2 regions of the Paucibacter sp. B51 genome follow, and region 1 is predicted to be linked to the other one. Evidence: predicted binding sites of a transcription regulator. Region 1 holds the regulator's gene; the other holds the start of a gene.

Region 1 (8,807 bases):
GTCGTCATCAACTGCGTTGTCTTCGGCCGGGTCGGATGGAATGCCCGTACGTTCCTTGTGCTTGGCGTAGGCGTAAGTCAAGACTCGCGAATTGTCTTCACCGGTCACACGCAGTGATGCTGCATACCGATTTTCAATCGGGCTTGAACTCATGCCAGGCGCCCAGATGCCGTTCTGCGGAATGGTCCATGCCCCTGAACGACGAATCTCCCTGAGCATCAAGTCTGCTGCAGCCCGAAGATCTTGTTGAATTTGAGTTTCCAGCACAAGGCGTCGGTGATCCGCCAATTGGCTGGTCATCATCATGCCGGCCCCAGCAATCACGATCATGCCAACGGTGACCCCGACCATCAGTTCAATCAGACTGAGACCAAGTTGCCGGCTACGAATTGAAGCTCGATTTCGACCTAGCATGATGCAACCCCGGGCATGGTTCCATTGGGTGAGCACGTCTTGATGCGACCCATGGCGTTCACTTGAACTTTCAAGCTGACGCCCCTTCGTCCACTGACCAGGACTGAAAAGTCAGCCGGGTTGGGCGTGAACTGCGGAAAGGTGAACTCAATTCGATTGGCGCCGATACCCGTCGCGCCCGTTGATTCGAAAGTCACACCTAAGCTGCCGGGGATCTGTACTGTCTTGACTTCGGTGGCCGTTGTGTCGATGGGGTCACAAGCCGGGGCAGTGGTCGAAAGGCAGTTGCAAAAACCCACAGTGCCTCGATAGTTGACCGTGTAGCAACTGAGGTCTGTCGATTTCTTGTAATGGATTTGGACGTTGGTGCCCTTCGCGACCGCCTCAGAGCGTGCAAAGGCCAAATCGTTCGCAATTTCGTCGGCAACCGCAGCCACTCGGCGCCTGTTCCACATATCGGCCATGGATGGAGCTGCCAGGGCGGCCAGGACCCCGAGGATCACGAGCACCACCATCAATTCAACCAGCGTCACTCCGTTGCGCTTGTGCTTCATTTGGGCCAGCATTTGCTTGTTGTGTTGACTTGTCCGGCTTGAGCGGAGTAGGTCAATTGCCCGCCTGTCATTGTTGCCATCATGACCGGGCAATCGGAATCATTGTTTTGTAGACCGCGGGATTTGGCCGTAGCTTTCACGACATACCCCGTCGCGTAGCTGCCCGTTTCGCCAATCCCCTCCAAGGTCAACTCGTAGTGTTGGATCTGAAGTGATCCCACCAGGTCCGTCACGGAGTTTGAATAGGACGATCGATTGGCTCGCCATCTTTCCTGGGCTTGGACCACCGCTGAAATTGCGGTGATCGCCTCCGATCGGCGGCTGCGAGTCGCGTACTCTTTGTAACTGGGTAGTGCAACAGCCGCCAAGATGGCAATGATGACCACAGTCAGCATCAGCTCGATCAAGGTAAAGCCGGCCGTCTGGAGCCGTCTAAGGCTTAGCAATGCTGGGCTTTTTCGGCGCGGTGTTCTCATGCGTGCATTATGAAAACCGCAAGAGGCGCAATAAGGCGCTACTTTGCCGCTTGTCCTGGGAGCTGAACCGCTTGTCTGCAGACCCTCACTTGAGGGGGGGGGGCTCAAGCACAGGTGGGGCTACCGGCAATTGAACCGTTCGGCGAGCATGTCCGAATACGACCTGTGATGGCTATGACATGGCGAAGAGTTTCGCCTTGCTGGCTGCTCACGTCGATGTGGCCTGTGCTTGTTACGGTGCCTTGTCTGCTGTGAAAGCTGAGAGTCGTGACATTGGCTTGCATGGTCAAGCCACTGCTTCGTTGAACCCACTGGGATCGAATCAGTCGCCCGGCGGTGGTGCAGGAGGCTTGACCGTCCGCGTTGCAGCCACAGGCGCTGACGTCTCCAGCGTAGAGGACATAGCAACTTCCCGCTGCTGTCGAAGAGGTCTTGAAATGCGTGGAGGCGCCGAGCAAGACGGTGTCTCCTCGGGCTTGCTGCAAGTCCGTCATGAGGGTTTGCGACAGAGCTTTGAGGGATTGAACACGTTTGCTGGATTGCAGGGACGGCAAAGCTACCGCTGTCAATGTCGAGACGATCGAGAGGGTGACGCAGGCTTCAATCAGGGATACGCCTCGAATGCCGGTGCTTTGATTCAGACGGTTCATTTGTCACTCCTTGATGTGCCGCGATAGACACAATCTAGGAGGTACAGGTCTGAATCTCTGTCACTCCGAGGTGGGAGTGCCCCCCCTCTTTGGTGGGGGATGGTGTTGTGAGGCCGCGAGGCGCTAATAGCGGCAAAAAAGCGGCTCAGATCTCGCGGATCAGCTGGCGGAACTCGTCCACATCTTCAAAGCTGCGGTACACGGACGCGAAGCGGACATAGGCCACCTTGTCGATGCGCTTGAGTTCGCGCATGACCAGCTCGCCGAGCTTGGTTGAGGGCAATTCGCGGGCGCCGCTGGTCAGCAGGGCTTCTTCGATGCGCAGCAAGGCGGCGTCGATTTGCTCAATGCTGACCGGGCGCTTGCGCAGGGCCAGTTGCATGGACGCGCGAACCTTGCGGGAATCAAAGTCCGCGCGCGTGCCGTCTTTCTTGACCACCACGGGCAGGGCAATTTCTGCCCGTTCGTAAGTGGTGAATCGCTTGTCGCAACCCAGGCAGCGACGCCGACGGCGCACCACATCGCCTTCATCCGATTCCCGGGTCTCGGCGACCTGGGTTTCTCCATGATTGCAAAAGGGGCAGCGCATCGGCGTGTCGTGCCTGGATCAGGCTCAGCGGTAGACCGGGAAGTCGCGCGTCAGGGCGGCGACCTTTTCGCGCACGGTGGCGAGGTTGGCCTCGTCATGCGGCTTGTCCAGTACGTCGGCGATCAGGTGAGCGGTGGCGCGCACCTGTTCTTCCTTGAATCCACGCGTGGTCATGGCCGGCGTGCCCAGGCGGATGCCGCTGGTGACCATGGGTTTTTGCGGGTCGTTGGGGATGCCGTTCTTGTTGCAGGTCATGTGGGCGGCGCCCAGGATGGCCTCGGCTTCCTTGCCGGTCAGGTTTTTGGGGCGCAGGTCCACCAGCATGACGTGGCTCTCGGTGCCGCCCGAGACGATGCGCAGGCCGCGCTCGATCAAGGTGTCGGCCAGGACCTTTGCGTTCTTGACCACCTGAGCCTGGTAGGCCTTGAACTCGGGCGTCAGCGCTTCCTTGAAGGCCACGGCCTTGCCGGCGATGACGTGCATCAGCGGGCCGCCCTGGATGCCGGGGAAGATGGCGGAGTTGATCTTCTTGGCAATGGCTTCGTCATTGCACAGGATGATGCCGCCACGTGGGCCGCGCAGGCTCTTGTGGGTGGTGGAGGTCACCACATCGGCGTGCGGAACCGGGTTGGGGTAGACACCCGCTGCGATCAGGCCGGCGTAGTGGGCCATGTCCACCATGAAGTAGGCGCCGATTTCCTTGGCGATCTTGCCGAAGCGCTCGAAATCGATACGCAGGCTGTAGGCTGAAGCGCCCGCGATGATCAGCTTGGGCTTTTTCTCCCGGGCCAGGGCCTCCATGGCGTCGTAGTCGATCTCTTCCTTGGCGTTCAGGCCGTAGGAGATGACGTTGAACCACTTGCCGCTCATGTTCAGGGCCATGCCGTGGGTCAGGTGGCCGCCTTCGGCCAGGCTCATGCCCATGATGGTGTCGCCCGGCTGCAGCAATGCGAAGAACACGCCTTGGTTGGCTTGCGAGCCGGAGTTGGGCTGCACATTGGCGAAGTTGGCGCCGAAGAGCTCTTTCAGGCGGTCAATGGCAAGCTGTTCGACCACGTCCACGTACTCGCAGCCACCGTAGTAGCGCTTGCCGGGATAGCCTTCGGCGTACTTGTTGGTCAGCTGGCTGCCCTGCGCCTGCATCACGGCGGGCGAGGTGTAGTTTTCCGAGGCGATCAGCTCGATGTGATCTTCTTGGCGACGGTTTTCGTTCTGGACGGCAGCCCAGAGATCCGGATCGACTTGGGCGAGGGTGGAAGTGCTACGGTCAAACATAGGGGTGGCAGTGCTCTAGAGGTGGAGTGCCCGTCCGGCTGGGCACCGATTTGAAGAAACAGGTGCATCAGCGAGACCAAGCTGCCCAGGCGAACGGCTGAAGTCGGCGTGGGGTTCAGCCCATCGACGTTCGCGCTTCCCGGTGGTCCACCACCTCAGGCTGCCGGTGACGCTCGGTCACCTGGCCCTCCTTGATCGCCAGTCGCGCGAAGGCTGCAGTGTAGCCGCAGCGCCAGGGGCTCCCGAGGAAGCCGGCTTCGCCAAAGCACAGGGCAGGCTGCGCTCAGTGCAGCTGGGCGACGCGCTCGTCCTCGACCGTGGCCGGGCCGCTCGGCAGCTTGGGTACAGCCATTGGTGTGCTGGCTGGGCGAGCGGGTACAGGTCGGCCCGCGGCCACGGCCTTGAGTTGCTCCTGCATGGCCAAGACTCGGCTGGTGTAGTTGCCTTCGTCGGGCAAATTGGCTGCACCCACGTAGTAGCGCAAGCCTTCCTCCACCGTGCCGGCTCGCTGGATGCACTCTTTCAGCACTTGAACACCGACACGCATATTGGTGATCGGATCGAAGGCCGCGAAATTGCCGCCGAACGCCTCGTACTTGTCGTTGTGCACTTGGGTCATCACCTGCATCAGACCCTGGGCGCCCACCGTGCTTTGTGCAAATGGGTTGAAGGCCGACTCGATGGCCATGATGGCCAGAATCAGGGTCGGTTCCACCCGAGCGCGCTGGCCGACCGCGTAGGCTTCTTGAACCAGGCGACTGATGGGTTCCGGTGCAACCTTGTAGCGCCGTGCCACCCATTGGGCGATGGCGGCCTGCTGGCGAGGTAGGTCCTTGGGGTCGACCGCCGTGGCGCGGGCGATCGCATCCGGTTCTTCGTTGCCGATCAAGGTGTTGCCATCGGCGATATTGCGGGCTTCTTGGCGGGCATGGAGCCAACCACGGGCCTGGCCTTCGAGTTGCTGGCGCAGTTCCGCCTGGCTGGCAAAGGTCAGGAGCACAGCCACCACGGCCAGGCCAACCAGGGCCAGGGTGTTGTGGCTGACGACCAGCAGGCCTTGGCCGATGTCCTTGATGAACAAGGACGCAGCGGCTCCGGTGCTGCGGGTCAGGGATAAAAGATCACGACGCGCTGTCATGCGACTCCTTTCTTCTCTTCCACGAATTAAGCATCCCGGCTGGTGCCAGGGGCTCAAGAGGTGGCAGTGATAATGGGCCGGCCCAGGTGGCGGGGCTTGCGGATTGCAGGCCTTCGCCGGGGCTGACGTCCATCGGCAGCGGGGCGTCTTCACCCTCCCGAAGGCGAAGACACGGGTTAACCCTGAACGTTCAGGGTAGGCGGATTTTAAGGGTCAAAAATAACCCGTCAAGCTTGTTAACTGGTTTTTATATTACTGGATGTTATGAAGTATCGTGACCTGCGCGACTTTATTGGCGGTTTGGAGGGCATGGGTGAGCTCAAACGGGTGAGCCAGCCGGTCTCCCCTGTCTTGGAGATGACGGCCCTCAGCGACCGGGTTTTGCGCGCCGAGGGACCAGCGCTCTTGTTCGAGCAACCCACCGGTCACACCATGCCGGTGCTCAGCAATTTGTTTGGCACACCGCGTCGTGTGGCCCTGGGCATGGGGGCCGACAGCCTCGATGATTTGCGCCAGGTCGGCCATGTGCTGGCCAATCTGAAAGAGCCCGAACCGCCCAAGGGCGTCAAGGACGTCGGCCGTTTGCTGCAGATGATGAAAGCAGTCTGGGACATGAAGCCTCAGACGGTGCGCCGCGCGGCTTGCCAGGAGGTGCAGATTCAGGGCGCCGACATCAACCTCAAGGACATCCCGATCCAGACGTGCTGGCCGGGTGATATTGGCCCTCTGATCACCTGGGGCTTGGTCATCACCCGGGGGCCGCAGTCGGTGCCCAAGCCGCGAGCGCGCCAGAACTTGGGGATCTACCGCCAGCAACTGATCGGACGGCGCCAGCTCATCATGCGCTGGCTGGCCCATCGCGGCGGCGCCTTGGATTTCCGCGAGTTTGCGCTGGCCAATCCGGGGCAGCCGTTTCCGATTGCGGTGGCGCTGGGCGCCGATCCCGCCACCATCTTGGGCGCCGTCACGCCGGTGCCCGACAGCTTGTCGGAGTACCAGTTCGCCGGACTGTTGCGGGGCTCACGCACCGAACTGGTGGACAGCGGCGTGGGTGAAGCCGGCCGCATGTTGCAAGTGCCTGCCAGCGCCGAGATCGTGCTGGAGGGGCATATCCCGCCGGCGGCTGCGGGCTTCACCGGTGCCAGCGAGGACGGCGTGCCGCTGAAAGAAAAGGGCGGCTACCTGCACGCGCTGGAGGGGCCGTACGGCGACCACACCGGTTATTACAACGAGCAGGATTGGTTCCCGGTGTTTGAAGTCAGCCGCCTGACAAGGCGCGAGCAGCCGATCTACCACTCGACCTACACCGGCAAGCCGCCCGATGAGCCGGCCATTCTGGGTGTGGCGCTGAATGAAGTGTTCGTGCCGATTCTGCAAAAGCAGTTCACCGAGATCGTTGATTTCTATCTGCCGCCCGAAGGCTGCAGCTACCGCATGGCGGTGATCTCGATTCGCAAAGCCTATCCCGGCCATGCCAAGCGGCTGATGTTCGGGCTCTGGAGCTTTTTGCGGCAGTTCATGTACACCAAGTTCATCGTCGTGGTGGATGAGGACATCAACATCCGCGACTGGAAGGAAGTGGTCTGGGCCATCACCACACGCATGGACCCGGTGCGTGACACCACCCTGGTGGACAGCACGCCGATCGACTACCTCGATTTCGCCTCGCCGGTCAGCGGTCTGGGCGGCAAGATGGGCCTGGATGCCACCAACAAATGGCCGGGTGAGACCAGCCGCGAGTGGGGCCGGGGCATCGTCATGACGCCCGAGGTGCAAGCGCGCGCCGATCAGCTGTTTGAAACCCTGTTCACATCCTCAGCCCCGGGTTTGTCCGGGGCTTGATGGCTTGAAAGCGAGCCGGGCCTCACCTAGTGTTGGGAGGCCTGTCTCAGGCACAACCTCTGGCGCAATCATTGCGCGCCAGGAGCCCTCGGGCACATCCCCCGAGAGCCCCATCGGTGGCGTCAGCCACCACACCCCTTCCCGGTTCAGGCCTGGAAGGGGTTTCTACTTCTGGGCTTGACGTTTTCCGCTGGGCGTCGCCGCTTCAGTGGCCCGCGGCCAGGGCAATGGCCTCGTAGATGACATAGCGCACCCGGGCATAGCCCTCGCTGGATGGCAACCAGGTGCTCAGTCGCCATGGGCCGTCCGGACGCAAGCCGGCTGGGGCAGGGATCAGGGTGATGGAGCCCGGCACGCCCTTGTCATTCATGGCTTCGCGAAAAGCGCGCAGCGCGCGCGGCAGATGCTGCTCATGCGTGACCAGCACCAGGGTGCGGATCTGGCGCTGCTGCAGATAGTCGAAGCTGAAGCGGGCGTTCTCGCGGGTGTCGCGCGAGCGGTCTTCGATCCAGGACAGGGGGTGTTGAAATTCATCGGAAGCGACGCGGCGGGCGATCTGGCCTTCGCTGAGCAGCTGGTCGCGCGCCTGCCAGCCGATGCCGCCCGAAAAGCCCAGCGGCGCCTGGATCTGCCGTGACAGCCAGATGCCCAGCCTCAGCCGGGGCTGGCTGTGCTCATTGAGCGAGGGGCCCTGGTATTCCGGCGCCCACTGGCGTGCACCGCCGCCGAGCACCAGCACGGCCACGCCGCCGTCCTTGGCTTGCAGCTGGCGCAATCGGGCGATCTCCGCCCTGTCCAGGGCGGGCGGGGTGTTCAGCAATTGCTGGCTCAAAAAACGTCCGAAGCCTTCGCAACCACTGAGCCAGACCGCGATCACGGTCGCGAACAGGAGCAGCCAGCCACGACGCCGGCGTCCTTTTTGCAACTGCCAGCCGCCTGCGATGGCCAGGGCCATGAACACCATGGGTGCCTGCACCAGGCTCATGGCCAGCGGCTTCAAGTTTGGGGTCAACAAGCTCCAATCCACCTTCGCTCCACCTCGATTTCCACACCTGTTGTCGAATTGATTCTGTTTCGCCGGTGCGCATCATCGCTGCATGTGGGCATGAGCCCGTCGTCGGCAAGTGCGGGTCGGCTCGGCTATGCTCGCGCCGACTCGTTTGTCTCCCCCATACCTTCGCTGTGACGCGACCTGACACCATGAACAGCCCCATTCCTACCTCCTTGCAACGCATCACCCTCGGTGGCGGCTGTTTCTGGTGCACTGAGGCCGTGTTTGAGCAGGTGCGCGGCGTGCATGCGGTGCAGTCGGGCTATTGCAATGGCCCGGTCGAGAACCCGTCCTACGAGCAGGTCTGCTCTGGCCAGACGGGCCATGCGGAAGTGGTGCGCGTCGATTTCGATCCGTCTGTCGTCAGCCTGCGCGAGTTGCTGGAGGTGTTCTTTGTCATCCATGACCCGACCTCGCTCAATCGCCAGGGCGCCGATGTCGGCACGCAGTACCGATCGGGCATCTACACCCATTCAGCTGAGCAGGCGGCGCAAGCCCGCCAGGTATGGGACGAAGCCCAGGCCGCCCACCATGGGCGGGTGGTGACGGAACTGCTGCCCGAGCAGAACTACTGGCCGGCCGAGTCTTATCACCAGCATTACTACGCCCGCAACCCCGACCAGGGTTACTGCGCCTTTGTCGTGGCCGGCAAGGTCGAAAAGTTCCGCAAGACCTTTGCGCGCCTGCTGCGCCCGGCCGATTGACGCATCACGTGCACAAACACCTGCGGAGCGCTTGGCGTCGATGAGCATTCAATGGTCCGGGCTCAGCCACCACTACGCGGGTGGCGGCAGCCCCGTCGTTTTTCCTGATTTTTC
Region 2 (8,807 bases), 1.2 Mb from region 1:
CGTCTGGCGCCAGGCCCTGGACAGCCTGGCCGGCGGCGGCCGCTACAGCGTGCAGCCCGCCTGGCAGCAGGAGCTGGGCCGCTGGGCCGAGGGGCAGCAAAGCACGCTCGGCGCCTTCGACCGCCCCTGGCGCTGAGAGGGTGCGACCTTTCTACTGCGCGACCACCATGCGTCGTTGGGCGGTGCTCGGAATCCTCACGTACAGGAAGTACGTTCCGGTTCCTGCGCTCCGCCCGCCTAGCCTGGCAGCCGCTCGCTACAAAAGTTCACACCCTCTGAGCCACTAATCCGACATCGCCATGAAACAAACCACTCAATCAAACCGCATCGAACTGACCGTCGGCCCGCTGCAGTACTGGTGGCCGCGCGCGCAGATGCTGGCCTTTTATGCCGAGCTGGCCGAGGGGCCGGCGGACTGCCTGGTGCTGGGCGAGGTCTGCTGCTCGCGCCGCAATGAGTTCAGCCTGGCCGACTGGCTGGACCTGGGCCGCGATCTGCAGGCCTGCGGCAAGCAGGTGCGCCTGGCCACGCTGCCCCTGGTGATGAGCGAGGCGGAGCTGCGCGGCGTGCGCCGCATCGCCGAGCAGACGGAGTTCAGCATCGAGGCCGGCGACGCCAGCGCGCTGCAGGCCTGGAGCGAGCAGCCCGGCGCCACGCGCCGTCCGCTGGTGCTGGGCCCGCAGCTCAATCTCTACAGCGCCGGCGCGCTGCGCGAGGCCTTGCGCGAGGGGCCGGACATCAGCACCTGGGTGGCGCCGCTGGAGCTGGCACTCGATGCGGTGGCGCGCGTCAACCCGGCCGGCCCCGGGCGCCGGGTGGCGACCGAGGTCTTCGGCTTCGGCCGCATGCCTCTGGCCTTTTCGGCGCGCTGCTTCACCGCCCGCCACCACCGGCTCAGCAAGGACCAGTGCGAGTTCCGCTGCCGCGACGATGCCGACGGCCTGCTGCTGCGCAGCAGCGAGGGCCAGGCCTTTCTCGCGCTCAACGGCATCAGCACCCAGTCGGCCGATCTGCACTGCCTGATCACCCAGCTGCCACAGCTGCGCAGCGCCGGCGTCGACCGGCTGCGGCTCTCGCCCTGCAGCCAGGGCTTTGCCGAGGTGCTGCAGCTGTTCGAGGCGGTGCTGAACCAGGGCGCGCCGGCCGCGCCGGCACTGGCGCGGCTGCGCCAGCTGCCGCTGCCGGGCGCCCTGGTCGACGGCTTCGCGCGGCGCCAGCCGGGCATGCGGGAGATCGACCATGTCTGAACCCGGACACAGCGCGCCCCGCCAGCCCTCGGCCCCCGCCTGGCTGAGCCACGGCCGCGCCCTGCTGCGCCGCCTGCCAACCGAGCCGCCGTCCTGGTGCGCCGCGCGCGCGCTGGACCGCCTGCTCTGGCCGCGCCTGGACGCCGGCCAGCGCGCCGCCCTGCAGGGCCGCATCGTCGAGCTGGAGCTGGTGGAAAGCGGCCTGCGGCTGCGCCTGCGCCTGGGCCCCGACGGCTTCGAGGCGGTACGCGGCCGCGTTGCGGCGCCGGCCCTGCTGCTGCGCGCCCGCAGCGCCGCGCTGTGGCGCCTGCTGGGCGGCCAGGACGATGCCGACCGCCTGTTCTTCGAACGCGCGCTGGTGATGGAGGGCGACACCGAGTACGGCCTGGTGCTGAAGAACACGCTGGACGCGATCGGCCCGCTGCTGCCGGCCTGGACCGAGCGGCTCTGAGCGGGAAGGCGCAGCAGGACGGGGGTCGGCAAGCGGCTTCGCTACACTGCGCCCCGGGTGCTGTGCCGAGTCGCGGGGCAGCAGGTTTGATTGCGCTGGTCGGGCCGCCGCGCGAGCCAAGGGCGCGCGCGCCCGTCTTTGTTCATGCCTATGAATCCCGATCCCAGCACCATCCAGACCATCGCCCTGGTCATCTTCGCCCTGGCCCTGGTCCACACCTTCGCCGCCAAGCAGCTCGAACGTCTCTCGCACCGCTACCCCGGCCATGCCGGTCTCTTCCATCTGCTGGGCGAGGTGGAGGTGGTGTTCGGCTTCTGGGCCATCCTGCTGATCATGGCCATGGGCCTGGTGCAAGGCGGCAGCCAGGCGCTCAGCTATGCCGAGTCGCGCAACTACACCGAGCCGCTGTTCGTCTTCGTCGTCATGGTGGTGGCTGCGTCGCGGCCGGTGCTGCGCACCGTCATCTGGGCCGTCGACAGCATCGCCCGCTTGCTGCCACTGCCGACGCAGATCGCCAGCGCCTGGCTGGGCCTGGCCGCCGTGCCCATACTCGGCTCGCTGATCACCGAGCCGGCGGCGATGACGATTGCCGCGCTGATGCTGGCGCCGCAGATCTTCCGCCCCGAGGTGCCCGAGCGCCTGAAGTACCTGGCCCTGGGTGTGCTGTTCGTCAATGTCTCCATCGGCGGCACGCTGACCTCCTATGCCGCGCCGCCGGTGCTGATGGTAGCCTCCACCTGGCAGTGGGACAGCGCCTTCATGTTCAGCCACTTCGGCTGGAAGGCGGCGGTGGCCGTGGCCATCAATGCGACGGTGGCGGTGTTCCTGCTGCGCCGCCATCTGCTGCCCGCCGACGCGCAGAAGCGGGGCACGGAAGCCGCCGTGCCGGTGACGGTGGTGCTGGTGCATCTGGCCCTGCTGGCCGGCGTCGTGCTGCTGGCCCATCACCCGGTGGCCTTTCTCGGCCTTTTCCTGATGTTCCTCGGCTTCACCCAAGCCTACGAGCGTCACCAGAGCCCGCTGATCCTGAAGGAGGCCTTGCTGGTGGCCTTCTTCCTGGCCGGCCTGGTGGTGCTGGGCGGCATGCAGGCCTGGTGGCTGCAGCCCATCGTCTCCAGCCTGGAGCCGCTGGCCCTGTTCTTCGGCGCGCTCGGCCTGACCGCTATCACCGACAACGCGGCGCTGACCTACCTTGGCTCGCTGATCACCGGCATCTCCGACCCGGCCAAGTACATGCTGGTGGCCGGCGCGGTGGCCGGCGGCGGCCTGACCGTGATCGCCAATGCGCCGAACCCGGCCGGCGTGGCCCTGCTCAAGCGCGGCTTCGAGGACGAGTCGGTCGGCGCCGGCGGCCTGCTGCTGGGCGCGCTGGGGCCCACGGCCATGGCGGCGGCGGCTTTCCTGCTGCTCTGATCCAGCCGCGCGCGCTGGCGCCCACCGGCGCCCCCAGCAGATCCCCTTTTGCGCCAGCGCAAGCTTTGCCGATTCGCTAACGATTTCCTGTTGCGGACGCTATATCTAGTGCCTATCCTGCCGGTCGACACTACATATGGAGAAATTCCGCCATGCAAATCAGCAAACGCTGCGGCGCCCGCGTTGAGTTCGACGCCCTCAAGATCACCCAGGCCCTGGCACGTGCCGGCGCCGCCAGTGGCGAGCTGGCGGGCGAAGCGGCTGCACGGCTGACCGAGCAATCTGTGCTGCCGCAGCTGTGGGCACGCTGTGCCAGCGCGGCGGCTCAAGCGGGCAGCCCGGCCCCCGTCCTGCTTGCGGTCGAGGACATCCAGGATGCCGTCGAGACGGCGCTGTTCGAGGCCGGCCTGCGCCGCACCTTGCGCGCCTATGTGGTCTACCGCGAGCAGCATGCCAAGCTGCGCGGCGCCCGCCAGACCCTGGTCGCTGTGCAGGACACCATGGACGAGTACCTGCAGCAGCGTGACTGGCGCATCAAGGCCAATGCCAACCAGGGCTGGAGCCTGGGCGGCCTGATCCTCAATGTCTCGGGCAAGGTGGTGGCCAATTACTGGCTGGACCAGGTCTACCCGCCCGAAGTCGGCCGCGCCCACCGCGAGGCCGATCTGCACATCCATGACCTGGACATGCTCAGCGGCTACTGCGCCGGCTGGTCGCTGCGCACGCTGCTGAACGAGGGGCTCAACGGCGTGGCCGGCAAGGTCGAATCAGGCCCGCCGCTGCACCTGAGCAGCGCGGTCGGGCAGATCGTCAACTTCCTCGGCACGCTGCAGAACGAATGGGCCGGCGCCCAGGCCTTCAGCAGCTTCGACACCTATCTGGCGCCCTATGTGCGCAAGGACGGCCTGAGCTACGCCCAGGTGCGCCAGTGCATGCAGGAGCTGGTCTACAACCTCAACGTGCCCTCGCGCTGGGGCACGCAGACACCTTTCACCAACCTGACCTTCGACTGGACCTGCCCCGAGGACCTGCGCGAGCAGGTGCCGCAGATCGCCGGCCGCGAGATGCCCTTTCGCTACGGCGAGCTGCAGGCCGAGATGGACCTGATCAACCGCGCCTATATCGAGGTGATGATGGCCGGCGATGCCAAGGGCCGGGCCTTCACCTTCCCCATCCCGACCTACAACATCACACCCGACTTCGACTGGCACAGCGCCAATGCCGAGGCCTTGTTCGAGATGACGGCGCGCTATGGCCTGCCCTACTTCCAGAACTTCCTCAACTCCGAGCTGCAGCCGAATATGGTGCGCTCGATGTGCTGCCGCCTGCAGCTGGACCTGCGCGAACTGCTCAAGCGCGGCAACGGCCTGTTCGGCTCGGCCGAGCAGACCGGTTCGCTGGGCGTGGTGACCATCAACTGCGCCCGCCTGGGCCATCTGCATGCCGGCGACGAGGCCGGCCTGCTGGCCCGGCTCGACCAGCTGCTGGACCTGGGCCGCGACAGCCTGGAGATCAAGCGCAAGCTGATCCAGCGCCTGATCGACGAGGGCCTGTTCCCCTACACCCGCCGCTACCTGGGCACCTTGCGCAACCACTTCTCGACCCTGGGCGTGAATGGCATCAACGAGATGATCCGCAACTTCAGCGCCGACCGCGAGGACATCACCACGCCGGCCGGCCATGCCCTGGCCCTGCGCCTGCTGGACCATGTGCGCGCCCGCATGGTGGAGTTCCAGGAGCAGACCGGCCATCTCTACAACCTGGAGGCCACGCCGGCCGAGGGCACGACCTACCGCTTCGCCAAGGAAGACCGCAAGCGCTTCCCCGCCATCCTGCAGGCAGGCACGCCCGAGCAGCCCTACTACACCAACAGCTCGCAGCTGCCGGTGGGCTTCACCGACGACCCCTTCGAAGCCCTGGAGCGCCAGGACGCGCTGCAGCGCAAGTACACCGGCGGCACGGTGCTGCATCTGTACATGAACGAGGCGCTGAGCAGCGCCGAGGCGTGCCGCGAGCTGGTGCGGCGCTCGCTTTCGCGCTTTCGCCTGCCCTATATCACCGTGACACCGACCTTCTCCATCTGCCCCACGCACGGCTATCTGAGCGGCCGGCATGAGTTCTGCCCGCATTGCGATGCCGAGGCGCTGGCGCGCAAGAGCCAGGCCCAGGCCCAGGCTGCGGCAGCGTCCCTTCTCCCCACCCCCTGAACTCCCACTGAACCTCAACAAGGACCCGACCATGAACGAGAACACCGCACTGCATCTCAGCCCCGCCCCGCAGGACGGCCAGCCCCTGCTGCGCGAGGAGGAACGCCAGCGCTGCGAGATCTGGACCCGGGTGATGGGCTACCACCGCCCGGTCGCCTCCTTCAACACCGGCAAGCAGGGCGAGTTCCAGCAGCGTCTGCACTTCCAGGAGCGAACTTCACCCGCACTTGTTCCCACGCCCACGCCCTGCCGATGAGCGAGGCCGCGGCCGCCACGCTCGGCATCGCCGGCCTGAGCCGATTCAGCAGCGTCGACTACCCCGGCCAGCTGGCGGCGGTGGTCTTCCTGGCCGGCTGCCCCTGGCGCTGCGGCTACTGCCATAACCCGGATCTGCAGCGGCGCGGCTCGGCCCGCCTGCACTGGCCGGAGGTGCTGGCCTGGCTGGAGACGCGGGTCGGCCTGCTCGACGCCGTGGTCTTCAGCGGCGGCGAGCCGACGCTGGACCCGGCCCTGCCCCAGGCCATGGCACAGGCGCGCGCGCTCGGCTTTCGCATCGGCCTGCACAGCGCCGGTATGCGGCCGCAGCGCCTGCCGCCGCTGCTGCCCTTGCTGGACTGGGTGGGCCTGGACATCAAGGCGGCGCCGCAGGACGCGGCCCTGCTGGGCCGCGTCGCCGGCCTGCGCAGCACGGCCGCGGCCGAGCGCGCAGCCGCCGCGGTGCGCGCCAACCTGGCCCTGCTGATCGCCTCCGGCATCGCGCTGGAATGCCGCAGCACCGTTCATCCCTTGCTGCATCAGCCGCGGGCGCTGCGCGAGCTGGCCGAGCAGCTGAGCGCGGCCGGCGTGCGCCGCTGGGCCCTGCAGATCGCCCGGCCCGAGGGCTGCGCGCAGCCATTGCCACCGGTGCCGGCGGACTATCCGGCGCCGGCCCTGCTGGCCGATCTGGCCGCGACCCTGCCCGGCCTGATCCTCCGGCGCGGCTGAGATAACCCGTCAGATCGGCGCCTTTCTTGACAACGGTCAAGACCGGATGGAGTCGGCACGGGCCACCAAAAGGGGGATGCCCCGGGCGGGCAGATGCCGCTTTCTTGCACCAGTTCAAGGCCACACTGAGGCCATTGATGGTCGACTAGCGGCTCGCGGAACACAGGGGCCAAGCGCTCTTGCCCGCCGCCCGCCAAGCCCCGAGGAGACCGCCGTCATGACCCCCAGCATCCACCCGCAACGCGCCCAGGCCCCTGGGTCTGGCCTGCCCTTGTCCATCAGCGCGGACCTGGACCCGCCGCTCGCTGCCGCCGGCAGCAGGCCCGCGCACTCCCTGGCGCTGATGCAGGCTCTGCAACAGGCCTGGCCGGCCCTGGCGCGCGACGAGGAGGCCCTGCTGGCCCTGGCGGCCCTGGGCCGCAGCCACCGCATCCGCCAGCGCGGCCGCCTGCTCAGGGACGGCAGCAGCAACGAGGACGGCAGCCTCTGGCTGCTGGTGCGCGGCAAGCTCAGCATGGGCCGGCGCGCCGCTAAGGGCCAGTGGCGGCAGAGCCGGGCCCTGCACGGCGGCCAGTGGATAGACCTGGCCAGCGCCTGGCCCGGCGCCGCCTATCCCGAGACCGCGCTGGCGCTGACGCCGGTGCTGGCCCATGAGTTCCCGGCCCGCGCCATGCTGGCCTTGTGCCACGAGCATCCCTCGCTGCTGCTGGCCCTGCTGGGCAGCCTGGGCCGCCATGCCTGCGAGGCGCAGGAGTCGCGCCAGGCCCTCACCACCCAGGACTTCCCCGCCCGGCTGGCCGAATGGCTGCTGCAGCAGCACAAGCTCAGGGGCTGCGGTGACTGCCTGAGCCTGGGCCAGCTGAAGCGCGATCTCGCCGCCCAGCTGGGCGTGACGCCGGAAACCCTGTCGCGCACGCTGCGCCAGTTCCATGAGCAGGGCCTGATCGTGATGCAGCACAGCGAGCTGCGCATCCCCGAGCCGGCCCGCCTGGCCGCCCTGGGCCAGCGCCCGGCGGACGGCCGGCTGCGCTGAGGCGCAGGCGGTCTCAGGCCGGGCGATCAGGCCGAGCGATCAGGCCGGGCGGAGCAGCCAGGCCATGATGAGGCCGAACAGCAGCAGCGCCAGCGCATGGCCGGTGCCGGCCAGGGCCAGCCAGGCCGGCAGGCCGGCCAGCGCGGCCAGGCTGCGCAGCAGCAGGCTGGCGCCCATCAGGCCCAGGGGCAGCAGGGCCCAGCGGCTGTGGCGTGGCCGCAGGCCGGCCAGGGCCGGCAGCATCAGCGGCGCATGGCCGAAGACCATGGCGAAAACAAAGCCCAGCCACAGCAGATGCCAGGCCACGCCGCCGGCCTGGCCCTGGCCGGCCAGGCCGGCCGCAGCCGCCGCCAGCAGCCAGACATAGCCCAGCAGCAGGCAGATCGCCGTGTGGCCGGCCCAGCCGGGCATGCGCCACTGCAGCCGGGCCAGGTCGAAGCGCAGCAGCCACAGGGCCAGCAGGCCCAGCACCGCCCAGCCCAGGCGCGCCGCCAGCTCGGGCAGCGGGCCCATCAACAGGGCCACGCCGGCCAGCAGGCCCCAGGCGATGAGAAAGGCGCGGGCGGCCCAGCTCGGCAGCGGCCGCAGCCGCATCAGCTCGCGCCGCTCGCCAACGATGGTCAAGACCAGGAACAGGCTCCAGCCCCAGCGCGCCTGGGTGGCCGCACCCAGCGCAAATTCCAGCGCCGCCCACAGCAGGGCCAGGGCCGCACTGGCCTCCACGGCCAGCGGCAGCGAGAGCGCGCGGTAACGCGCCGCCCACAGGTACAGGCCGCACAGGCCCAGGGCCGTCAACACCCAGAGCCCGGCCGCCCAGGGCCACAGGCCCAGCGCGGCCAGCAGGCCGGCCGCGCCCGAGCCCAGCGGCACCCAGAGGCCGCGGCGCAGAGCCACGGCCCGCTCCAGGCTGATCAGGCTGGCGAAGAAGCCGGCCATCATGAAGGCGCCATGTCCGAGCAGGGCCTGCGCTCCCGGATCGCCCAGGTCGGCGTGGAGGCTGCCCAGGCGCAGCAAGCCGCCGAACAGACCGGCCAGCAGGTTCAGCAGCGCCAGCAGCAGGGCCAGCAGCAGCCAGTGCCGCGCCAGCGGCGGGCTCTGCGCCGGCCTCATGGTCCGACACCGCCCTCCTCCGCCCCCCAGCCCAGGCGGGCGCGCAGGGCAGGCGCCATGCGCTGCGGTGACCAGGCGATGGCCCAGTCCATATCGACCTCGACCCGCCAGTCGGCCGGCAGCAGGCGCTCGATGGCACAGCCGGCCTCGTCCATGATCTGGTCGGCCATGGGGCAGGTCGCGCTGGTCGGGATCAGCAACAGCGAGGCCAGCTGCGGGCCCAGCTGCAGCGACTCGATCAGGCCGAGGTCGACAATGTTCTCGCCGATCTCCGGGTCGGCCACGCCGCGCAGGGCCTGCAGGATCTGCTCACGCAGCGGGTCATGGTTCTGATCGCTCATCTCAAACGCTCCTTTTTTCCA

Evidence for each region. Region 1 encodes NrdR, which represses ribonucleotide reductase genes. Its sites were predicted from a motif close to CACNANATNTNGTG; they were not measured.
Region 2: the regulator NrdR is predicted to act here: its motif matches at 3,209-3,222, upstream of OOB33_RS12480 (ribonucleoside triphosphate reductase).

Annotation. Positions count from the first base shown of each region.
Region 1 covers NZ_JAPIVN010000001.1:4,098,675-4,107,481, reverse strand. Annotated here, with positions in the region: gene OOB33_RS17330 (prepilin-type N-terminal cleavage/methylation domain-containing protein) at 1-450, opposite strand, end outside; gene OOB33_RS17325 (GspH/FimT family pseudopilin) at 408-968, opposite strand; gene OOB33_RS17320 (type IV pilin protein) at 965-1,444, opposite strand; gene OOB33_RS17315 (GspH/FimT family pseudopilin) at 1,549-2,094, opposite strand; gene nrdR (transcriptional regulator NrdR) at 2,240-2,683, opposite strand; gene glyA (serine hydroxymethyltransferase) at 2,708-3,958, opposite strand; ZMP/ZTP riboswitch at 4,035-4,174, opposite strand; gene OOB33_RS17300 (lytic transglycosylase domain-containing protein) at 4,242-5,096, opposite strand; gene OOB33_RS17295 (UbiD family decarboxylase) at 5,361-6,938, shown strand; gene OOB33_RS17290 (YdcF family protein) at 7,144-7,953, opposite strand; gene msrA (peptide-methionine (S)-S-oxide reductase MsrA) at 8,139-8,693, shown strand; gene OOB33_RS17280 (ABC transporter ATP-binding protein) at 8,734-8,807, shown strand, end outside.
Region 2 covers NZ_JAPIVN010000001.1:2,909,832-2,918,638, reverse strand. Annotated here, with positions in the region: gene ubiU (ubiquinone anaerobic biosynthesis protein UbiU) at 1-136, shown strand, start outside; gene OOB33_RS12495 (U32 family peptidase) at 300-1,247, shown strand; gene ubiT (ubiquinone anaerobic biosynthesis accessory factor UbiT) at 1,240-1,698, shown strand; gene OOB33_RS12485 (putative Na+/H+ antiporter) at 1,849-3,111, shown strand; gene OOB33_RS12480 (ribonucleoside triphosphate reductase) at 3,264-5,318, shown strand; gene nrdD (anaerobic ribonucleoside-triphosphate reductase) at 5,350-5,574, shown strand; gene OOB33_RS12470 (anaerobic ribonucleoside-triphosphate reductase activating protein) at 5,571-6,302, shown strand; gene OOB33_RS12465 (Crp/Fnr family transcriptional regulator) at 6,520-7,335, shown strand; gene OOB33_RS12460 (hypothetical protein) at 7,375-8,445, opposite strand; gene OOB33_RS12455 (metal-sulfur cluster assembly factor) at 8,442-8,786, opposite strand; gene OOB33_RS12450 (NnrS family protein) at 8,788-8,807, opposite strand, start outside.